One region of the Nonomuraea sp. NPDC049646 genome, then DNA from elsewhere that is predicted to be linked to it. Evidence: riboswitches for the same ligand, from Rfam matches in the RefSeq annotation. Region 1 holds a riboswitch; each other region holds the start of a gene.
What was found. Region 1 has a riboswitch for thiamine pyrophosphate ahead of ACIBQ8_RS22980 (FAD-dependent oxidoreductase). Riboswitches for the same ligand answer to the same signal wherever they lie in the genome.
Positions count from the first base shown of each region.

Region 1 (3,261 bases):
CCCCAGGGCCTCGCGGGCCAGCCGGGCCGTGAGCACGGCCTCGCCCGCGGTGAAGCAGCCCGCGGTGTTCGGCAGCACCTTGATGTCGCGGCGGCGCAGCACGTCGAGGACCGAGCCGCGGGCGCCGGGGTCGAGCCGCCGCATGGCCACCGTGGTCAGCTCGGTCCCCGAGGCGACCAGGGCCTGGTCGAGCACGTCGAGGGAGGGCGCGCCGCCGGTGCCCATGATGAGCCGGGAGGCGAACTTCTCCCCGGCGATGATCAGCTCATCCACCCTGCACCGCCGTCAGCACCTCGACGCGGTCGCGGTCGCCGAGCGCCGTCGTCTCCCACGAGCTGCGCGTGACCACCTCGTCGTTCACGGCCACGGCCACTCCGGTGGTGGCCGTGGTCAGCGTCCGTACGGCCTGGGCCACGGTGGTGCCGTCGGCCACCTCGTGCGCGGCGCCGTTGATCGTCACAATCATGAAATATCCCGAAATCTCGCGGGCGAGCACAGCGCGGCCAGCTCGCCCTCCTCACCCGTCAGAATCCCCGCGCCCGCCGAAGTACCCGCCGCCTGGTCCGCCGTGTGGGCCGCTGCCTGGTCCGCCGTGTGGGCCGCCGTCTGTGTGGCCGTCTGTGTGGCTGTCTGTGTGGCTTTCTGGGCCGTTGTCGAGGTGGCCGTCGGGGTCGTCGTGGCCGGGGGTGTCGCGGCCGGTGTCAGCACCGTCGCTGTGACCAGGGCGGCCGTCAGGGGGGCCAGCAGCACGCCGCCCCGATGGTGGCCGGTCGCCAGCACCAGCCCGGGGACCCCGCCCGCCCCGATGATCGGCAGGTTGTCGGGGGTGCCCGGACGCAGCCCGGCGACCACGTCCGCGACCTCCAGCTCGGTGACGCCCGGCACCAGTTCCCTGGCGTCGCGCAGCAGCTCGTAGAGCCCGCCAGCGGTGACCCGGGTGTCGAACCCCAGCTCCTCCTGGGTCGCCCCGAGCACCAGCTCGCCGTCGCCCCTGGGGACGAGGTAGACGGGCGCGCCGTGCACCGTCCCGCGTACGCACCGGCCGAGCAGCGGCTGCGGCGACCGCAACCGCATGATCTGCCCCTTGACCGGCCGGACGGGCACGTCGGCCAGCTCCCCGCTCCAAGCCCCGGCGGCCAGCACCACCCGCTCGGCCTCGATCACCCGCGCCGCCGGCTCAGGCTGACCGGGCACAGGCTCAAGCCGCACCCCGATCACAGCTCCCGTCGCGGCACCTGCCCCAGCCCCCGTCACAGGCCCTGCCACACCGCCTGTCCCAGCACCGAGCCCAGCACCGGACCCAGGGCCAATCCCAGAGCCGGTTCCAAAGCCGGTCCCAGCGCCTGTCGCGGCGTCTGGAGCGGTGTCGCCGTCGCGCAGCAGTCCGGTCACCCGCGCGCGCACCACGGGCACGCCCAGCCGGTCGAGCGCGGCCAGCAGCGCCGCCGTGACCCGGCGCGGATCGACCCAGGCGTCACCGGGGGCCAGCAGCCCGCCGCGCACCGAAGGGGCCAGCATGGGCTCCAGACGGCGGCACTCGCGCCCGGTCAGCCGCTCGACCCGCAGCCCCAGCTTGTCCATGAACGCCGCCAGGTCGTCGAGCGCCGCGAGGTCGTCGGCCCCGAAGGCGACGTCGAGCGTGCCGTCGGCGCGCAGGTCGAGCGCACGGCCGGCGGCCCCCTCCGGCCCGATCACCCCGAACGAGCCCCCGAACGCCTCCCAGCCCCCGCGCCCGGCCCCGCCACCGGTACCACCGGGACGACCACCGGAACCGCCGCTCAGGCCCGCGCCGCCACCCGGCCCGAGCCCCGAACCGGGGCCCGTACCAAGCCCTGCACCAAGCCCCGAAGCGAGACCGGCGTCGGCGGCCAGTTCGGCGGCGAAGGACGGCCACCGGCTCAGCGAGGCGGCCCCCAGCCGCAGCAGCGGCTCCTCGGTGTAGGCGACCTCGCTGACGGGCGCCAGCATCCCGGCCGCCGCGTAGGACGCCCCACGGCCCGGGGCCGGATCGACCACCGTGACGGGCAACCCCTCGCGGGCCAGCCGCCAGGCGATCGACAACCCGACGACCCCGCCGCCCACGATCACATTCATCCGCGCTCCCTTCGCCGGCATGATCCGGATCAGGTGTCTTGCGGTCGAAGGCCCGCTCAAGCCTTCCTCTCAGCCCGGTGACGGCCGGACTCCCGCGCGTCTTGCGCCTCCAGCCTACGGCCTCGGCGCGACGCACCGGCACCGCCCCCGTTATGGTCATGAACGTGAACCATGTCGTAGTGGTGGGAGCGGGCCTGGCCGGGCTGCGCAGCGCGGAGGCGCTGCGCGGGCGCGGCTTCACCGGACGGATCACGCTGATCGGCCAGGAGCGCCATCGGCCCTACGACCGTCCGCCGTTGTCCAAGGCCGTCCTGTCCGGCGCGGCCGACTCCAGCTTCCTGGAGGCCGACCTCGACGCGCTGGAGGTCGACTTCTGGCCCGGCGTCACCGCCAAGGCCCTGCGCGAGGGCGTCGTGGAGACGACCGAGGGCCAGCTCGGCTACGACGGCCTCGTGATCGCCACCGGCACCGAGCCGATCACCGTGCCCGGCGACGGCCCCCAGCACGTCCTGCGCACCCTCGACGACGCCCACGAGCTGCGCGCCGGGCTCGTGGCCGGAGCGCACGTGGCGATCATCGGCGCCGGCTGGATCGGCGCCGAGGTGGCCACCGCCGCCCGCAAGGCCGGCTGCTCGGTGACCGTGATCGAGGCGGGCCCCGCCCCGCTGGCCAACGCCGTCGGCCCGGAGATCGGCGCCCGCACCCGGCACTGGTACGACGGCATCGACCTGCGCCTGAACACCATGGTCGACGAGGTGGACGAGGGCGGCGTGCGGCTGGTGGGCGGCGAGTTCGTCCAGGCGCACGTGGTCGTCACGGGCATCGGCGTGCGGCCGGCCGTCGAGTGGCTGGCCGGCTCCGACATCGACCTGCACAACGGCGTCGTCACCGACGAGCACCTGCGCACGTCCATGCCGAACGTGGTCGCCGCCGGCGACTGCGCGGCCTGGTGGTCGCGCCGCTACGGCGTCCGGCTGCGCGTCGAGCACTGGGACACCGCGCTCGGCTCGCCCGAGGTCGCCGCCGCGACCCTGCTGGGGGAGGAGGCCGTCTACGACCCGGCGCCCTACTTCTGGTCCGAGCAGTTCGGTCACATGGTCCAGTACATCGGCCACCACCCCTCCGGCGACCGCCTGCTCTACCGGGGCGAGCCCGAGGGCAAGTGGT
Region 1 covers NZ_JBITLU010000007.1:369,328-372,588, reverse strand. The annotation lists gene ACIBQ8_RS22995 (thiazole synthase) at 1-273, opposite strand, end outside; gene thiS (sulfur carrier protein ThiS) at 266-466, opposite strand; partial or broken gene ACIBQ8_RS22985 (FAD-dependent oxidoreductase) at 685-1,674, opposite strand; partial or broken gene ACIBQ8_RS22980 (FAD-dependent oxidoreductase) at 1,882-2,094, opposite strand; TPP riboswitch at 2,084-2,200, opposite strand; gene ACIBQ8_RS22975 (NAD(P)/FAD-dependent oxidoreductase) at 2,253-3,261, shown strand, end outside.

Region 2 (3,261 bases), on a different contig from region 1:
GCCGCACATCGAGCAGAAGTGCGCGGTCTTGGCGGGCGCGGCCGGCAGGGTCTCGTCGTGGAAGGCGCGGGCGGTGTCCGGGTCGAGCGACAGGTCGAACTGGTCCTCCCAGCGGAACTCGAACCGGGCGTCGGACAGGGCGTCGTCCCACGCCTGGGCCTGCGGGTGCCCCTTGGCGAGGTCGGCCGCGTGCGCCGCGATCTTGTACGTGATCACGCCGGTCTTGACGTCGTCGCGGTTGGGCAGGCCGAGGTGCTCCTTGGGGGTGACGTAGCAGAGCATGGCGGTGCCGTACCAGGCGATCATGGCGGCGCCTATGCCCGAGGTGATGTGGTCGTACCCGGGGGCGATGTCGGTGACGAGCGGGCCGAGGGTGTAGAAGGGCACGTCGTCGCAGAGCTCGCGCTGCAGGTCGACGTTCTCCTTGATCTTGTGCATGGGCACGTGGCCGGGGCCCTCGATCATCACCTGGACGTCGTGCGCGTGCGCGATCTTGGTCAGCTCGCCCAGGGTGCGCAGCTCGGCGAACTGGGCCTCGTCGTTGGCGTCCGCGATCGAGCCGGGACGCAGCCCGTCGCCCAGCGAGAACGTCACGTCGTAGCGGGCCAGCAGGGCGCACATCTCGTCGAAGTGCTCGTACAGGAAGCTCTCGCGGTGGTGGGCCAGGCACCAGGCGGCCATGATCGAGCCCCCGCGCGAGACGATCCCGGTCTTGCGCCGGACGGTCAGCGGGACGTGCGCCAGCCGCACGCCCGCGTGCACCGTCACGTAGTCGACGCCCTGCTCGCACTGCTCGATCAGGGTGTCGCGGTAGACCTCCCACGACAGCGCCTCGGGACGCCCGCCCACCTTCTCCAGCGCCTGGTAGACGGGCACGGTCCCGACCGGGACGGGCGAGCTGCGGATGATCTGCTCGCGGGTCGCGTGGATGTCCGGGCCGGTGGACAGGTCCATGACGGTGTCGGCGCCCCACCGGGTGGCCCAGGTCATCTTCTCGACCTCCTCCTCGATCGAGGAGGTGACGGCGGAGTTGCCGATGTTGGCGTTGATCTTGACCAGGAAGTTCCGGCCGATCGCCATCGGCTCGGACTCCGGATGGTTGACGTTGGCCGGGATGACCGCCCGTCCGGCCGCGACCTCCTGCCGGACGAACTCGGGCGTCATCCCCTCCCGTACGGCCACGAACTCCATCTCCTTGGTCACCACGCCGCGCCGCGCCGCGCCGAGCTGGGTGACCGGCGACCCCCACGCCGAGCGGTCGGTACGCGACGGCCCCGAGGTGTCGTAGAGCCGCACCGACGTGCCGTTCGACAGCCTGACCTCGCGCATCGGCACCTGCAGGTCACCGATGTGGATCTTGGAAAAGCGCGCGTCGCTCATCGCGCAAACTCCCTTCGCCGGCATTATCCGGAGCAGGTTCTGGCGGTCGGCGGCTGACAGCCGTCCTCTCAGCCCGGTCCGCACCGGGCTCCCGCGTTGGTCATCGCGATCATAACCCGGCGCGTGGCAGGATCAAGGGGATGTCTGATCCCAGTGCGCACACGACCGCCACCTACGACCGCATCGCGCGCCAGTTCGACGAGCAGGTCGCCAATCCGTCACGCCCGTTCGCGGCCTTCCGCGACCGGTTCGCCGCAGCCCTGCCCGCCGGAGCCACGGTCGCCGACCTGGGGTGCGGCCCGGGGCGCGAGTCGGCCTGGTTCGCCGGACGCGGCCTGACCACCGTGGGCGTGGACCTGTCGATCGAGATGGCCCGGCTCGCCGCCGGGCGCGGCGTGCCCACCGTTCTGGGCGATCTGCGACGCCCGCCGCTGGCGCCGTCGTCCCTGGACGGCGTCTGGTCGGCCGCGGCCCTCGTGCACGTGCCGTCCGAGCAGACCGAGCCGACGCTGCGCGCCTGGCACGCGGCGCTGCGCCCCGGCGGGGTGCTCGCGCTGACCACCGCCCTGGGCGACAGCGAGGGCTGGGAGCCGGTGCCGTACCGGACGGAGTACGAGCGCTGGTTCGTCCACCGCGACGCGGGCGACCTGCTCGCGGTGCTGGACGCGGCCGGGTTCGCGGTCGCCTGGCACGAGACGAACGCCACGCACCGCACGTGGTTCAGCGTGCTGGCGACAGCGCGCAGCTCTCCCCTGCCCTAGTCTTCGGGTCGAGCGCGAACCCGGGGCCGCGCAGCTGAGCGGCCCCGCCGCGCGCCAGGCGGCCGGCAGCAGTTCGATCTATTGTGCCCCCGCCGCCGGGGCCGGGCCGCGGTAGCCGGGGTGGACGGGCGCGTGGTCGGTGGCCGCCGAGAAGACGAGCACCGCGCTGTCGGCACCGGTCGCCACGACGCGGTCGCCCTCGTCCGTACGGGTGCCGCCCTCGGTCAGCACTTGCACCTGCCCCTCGTACACCAGGCCGTTGTCGGCCGGCACGCCCCGGACGCGCAGCCGTCCTGCCTCAGCGGTCACATCCTCCCCGCCATCATGCGCGGTGCCAAACGCAACATGAACCCCATGCGTCCCCGAGGTGCCGCTGTCAGCCTCCCGACGATGGCGTGCGCCGGGTACGAGGCGAAATATTTCCTGGTGAGCACCACTCCGCGGGCGTCCTCGTCCGTCACGGCGGCCGAAGTTCCGGTACGCCCCGAAGCCCGGAACGTGCCCCACGGCGGGTTCCCCCGTATCGCGGCCACCTCCGCCGGCGCCATCGAACCCCGCTCTCCGATGCCCGGACCGCCGGTCCACAACCACTTCTCGTTGAACTGGACGCGCTCGGCCGAGAGCGTCCCGGACACGCAGGCGCCGAGCGCTCGGTTGCCGATCGGCAGGACATGTCCTTCCCAACCGGGAGCGGGCTCGTCGTACCGGAGCGTCAGCATGGCGATCACCCTGAGGTTTGGCGATCGCCCCTGGCGGTACGGACTCCCTCAGGGGAACTATGATGAAGATCGCCGCTGTGGCCGCGATCGTGGCTCTCACCACGATCGGACCGGCTGCCGCCTCTGGGGACGGCATCGAGCAGCAGGAAGTGAGCAAGCAGCAATACCGGACGCTGACCGCCCAGTGCCGCTACGCCGACACACCAGCCCTGCGCCAGAAGTGCAGGCAGGCGGTCAAGGAGAACTACCGTATCGGCCGGCGCAACCGTTCACTCGACTGCCGGACGTACTCCGGCGTGACGGTCTGCGGCGAACTGCTCCTCAGCAAGACCGAGCGCGCGTGCATCGACGAGTCCACCAGACAGGGCTTGGCCTATCGCCGCGCCGAAGTGGAATGTTAC
Region 2 covers NZ_JBITLU010000006.1:20,835-24,095, forward strand. The annotation lists gene thiC (phosphomethylpyrimidine synthase ThiC) at 1-1,380, opposite strand, end outside; TPP riboswitch at 1,373-1,485, opposite strand; gene ACIBQ8_RS18670 (class I SAM-dependent methyltransferase) at 1,521-2,141, shown strand; gene ACIBQ8_RS18675 (hypothetical protein) at 2,220-2,450, opposite strand; gene ACIBQ8_RS18680 (glycoside hydrolase N-terminal domain-containing protein) at 2,447-2,860, opposite strand; gene ACIBQ8_RS18685 (hypothetical protein) at 2,920-3,261, shown strand, end outside.
Region 2: another riboswitch for thiamine pyrophosphate. It lies ahead of thiC (phosphomethylpyrimidine synthase ThiC); the one in region 1 lies ahead of ACIBQ8_RS22980 (FAD-dependent oxidoreductase).

Region 3 (3,261 bases), on a different contig from region 1:
TCGATGCCCTGCTGAGAGTGACCTCCAGCACCTACAAGGGCGAGGGGCCGCCGCAGATCGCGTTCGGCACCTACGACGGCGCGGTGGGCAGGCTGGTGCTCGCGGTGACCGGTAAGGGGATCGCGGCCTGCAGTTTCGAGGCCGAGAACACCGTGTTCGAGCGGGTGGCCAAGGAGGTCGGCACGTTCATCGGGCCCGACGCCCGCCGCCTCGACCCGGTGCGCCGGGAGCTCGACGCCTACTTCTCCGGCCGGCTGCGCACCTTCGCCACGCCGGTCGACCTCGCGCTGGCCACGCCGTTCGCCCGTACCGTGCTGCAGAAGACCATGGCCGTGCCCTACGGCACGACCACGACGTACGAGGAGATCGGCGCGAGCATCGGACGGCCGCGCGCCCTTCGCGCGGTCGGCAACGCGGTCGGCGCCAACCCCGTGTGCGTGATCGTGCCCTGTCATCGGGTGGTCCGTGAGGACGGCGAGCTCGGCGACTACGCCGGAGGCGTGGCCGCCAAGCAGCACCTGCTCAACGTCGAACGCCGGGCCTCAGCGGGCCGCTGAGCGGCGCCGGCCGAGCACGCCGATGAGCAGCGTCACCAGGGCCGCGACCAGCGCGCCGCCGAGCGCGCCGTTCATCCACGGCTCCCGGGTGAAGCCGACGGCGTCGCGGGCGGAGGCCCAGAAGTCGTCCCAGCCGGCGACCGTGGGCGTCGAGGTGGTGAACCAGTAGGCGGCGAAGCCCAGCGCCCACGGCAGCAGCATCAGCCAGCGCGAGGGCGCGTCCTCGGCGGTGTTCCAGCGGGCGGCGCCGCCGAGCACGAAGTAGTCGACGGCCAGCACCGCGAACATCGGCACGAACACCGCGCCGATCACCCCGAGGAACGCGCCGTATGAGGTGACGTCCACGACCAGGGCGATCGCGGTGGTGAGCACGCCGATCGCCGTGGAGACGATCCGCCGGTCGACCTTCGGCATCAGGTTCTGCAGCGAGACGGTGGTGGAGTAGACGTTGGCGAAGGACTGGTCGGTCTCGCGCAGCACCAGGATGCCGAAGAACAGCGCGCCCAGCGGCGCCGCGACGAACGGCTGGAACACCACCATGCCGTCGGCCTGGACCGCCTGGGCGCCCGCGATGGCCACCGCGTACACGCCGAGGGCCAGGCAGGCGACCTGGGCGACGGTGTAGCCGCCGACGACGCCGGTGAAGGCGGCCCGGCTGGAGCGCGAGTGCCTGGCGAAGTCGGCGGCCATCGGCACCCACGACACCGACAGGGCGATGACGTAGTCGACGGCCGGGGCGAAGGCCGTCCACGACCCGCCCGTGTACGTCGGCGCCTCGCCCAGGAACGACACGGTGAACCAGATCAGCGACACGATCACGCCCGCGGTCACGTACCGGCGCAGCAGCCTGATCGACCCGAGCGGCCAGACGGCGAGCGCGGTGGTCAGCACCCCCGCCACCACCACCCACACCTGGTACGGGACGCTCCCGAAGATCGCGTTCGCGGCCTTGGCGATCACCCAGAGCTCGAAGGCCCCCCAACCGAGCATCTGCACGATGTTCAGCACGGACGGGACGTACGACATCTTCGCCCCGAACAGCCCGCGCAGCAGCACCATCGCCGGCCGCCCGGTCTGCGTGCCGGGGATGGCCGACAGGCCGACCATGGCCGTGCCGATGAGGCTGCCGACCACGGCGGCCGTGAGCGCGGCCACGAGGCTGAGCGGCGCGTTGCCCAGAGGATCGATCAGGACGAGCGCGCCGGAGAAGCCGAGGAGGCTGACACCGAGGTTGGCCCAGAGCGCGCCCTGGTCGAGGACGCCGAGGGTCTTGGGGGGCGCGCCGTCAAGGGTCAGCGGAACTTCGTCGACGACATGCGTCATCGCACACTCCCTACGCCGGCATTACCCGGACAGGTTCAGGCGGTCGGCAGCGGCTGTGTTGCTGCCCTCTCAGCCCGGCACCCCGAGCTCCCGCGACTATGCAGTTGGCGCCCTCATCATGCCTCAATGGCGGCGGAACCGCCACAGTGAGGCATTCGGGGGGCATTCAGACGGACATCCAGGCGGACATTCAGGCCACGAAGGGCTCCTGGCCGGTCTCGCTGACCATCGGACGGCGCGCGAACTCCCACGACTGCATGCCGCCGCCCACGTTGACGGCGTCGCGCCCGAGCTGGTTGAGCCACGCCGTGACCTGCATCGACCGGCCGCCGACCCGGCACACCACGTAGACCGTGCGGTCGGCGGGCACCTCCTCGACCCGGCCCTGGATCTGCGACATGGGGATGTGCACGGCCTCGGGGGCGTGGCCGGCCAGCCACTCGTCCTGCTCGCGGACGTCGAGCAGGTAGGCGTCGTCGGGAACGGCGGTGACGTCGATCTCTGGAACGGTCATGCCTCCATCATCCCGCGCCCGGGACCCTACTTGAGCAGGCGCGACATCCGCCGGTCGGCCAGCGGTTTGCCGCCCGTCTGGCAGGTGGGGCAGTACTGGAGGGCGGAGTCGGCGAAGGACACCTCGCGGATCGTGTCGCCGCACACGTCGCACGGCTGTCCGGCCCGGTTGTGCACGCGCAGCCCGGACTTCTTCTCCGCCTTGAGGTCTTTGGCGGCCAGCCCGTGCGCCCGTTCGACGGCGTCGCGCAACGTCGTCACGATGGCCTCGTGCAGGTCGGCGATCTGCGCGTCGGTCAGCGTCGCGGCGATCTTGAACGGCGACATCTTCGCCGCGTGCAGCACCTCGTCGGAGTAGGCGTTGCCGATGCCCGCGATCACCTTCTGGTCGCGCAGCAGCCCCTTGATCTGGGTGCGGTTGCCGCCCACGATGCGCTTGAGCGCCTCGACGGTGAAGGCGTCGTCGAGCGGGTCGGGGCCCAGGGCGGCGATGCCGGGCACGTCCTCCGGCTTGTCGGTGACGTAGACGGCCAGCCGTTTCTGCGTGCCGGCCTCGGTCAGCTCGAACCCGGGTGCCAGGCCGTCGTCGCCGGGCGCCAGCCGTACGCGGACGGCCAGCGGCCCCTTGCCCGGCCGCACCGGCCGCGCGCCGGTCAGGTCGTCGCGCCAGCGCAGCCAGCCGGCGCGGGCCAGATGGATGATCAGGTGCAGGCCGTCGCAGTCGAGGTCGAGGAACTTGCCGTGCCTCGACACGCCCGTGACGGTGAGCCCGCCGAGCGCCGTGACCGGCGGATCGAACGTCTTGAGCGCCTGGAAGCCGACGACGTCGACGCCCGCGATCGAACGGCCGACCGCCCGCTCGCGCAGG
Region 3 covers NZ_JBITLU010000008.1:56,957-60,217, reverse strand. The annotation lists gene ACIBQ8_RS24200 (methylated-DNA--[protein]-cysteine S-methyltransferase) at 1-557, shown strand, start outside; gene ACIBQ8_RS24195 (purine-cytosine permease family protein) at 543-1,880, opposite strand; TPP riboswitch at 1,871-1,984, opposite strand; gene ACIBQ8_RS24190 (rhodanese-like domain-containing protein) at 2,071-2,394, opposite strand; gene ACIBQ8_RS24185 (Fpg/Nei family DNA glycosylase) at 2,421-3,261, opposite strand, start outside.
Region 3: another riboswitch for thiamine pyrophosphate. It lies ahead of ACIBQ8_RS24195 (purine-cytosine permease family protein); the one in region 1 lies ahead of ACIBQ8_RS22980 (FAD-dependent oxidoreductase).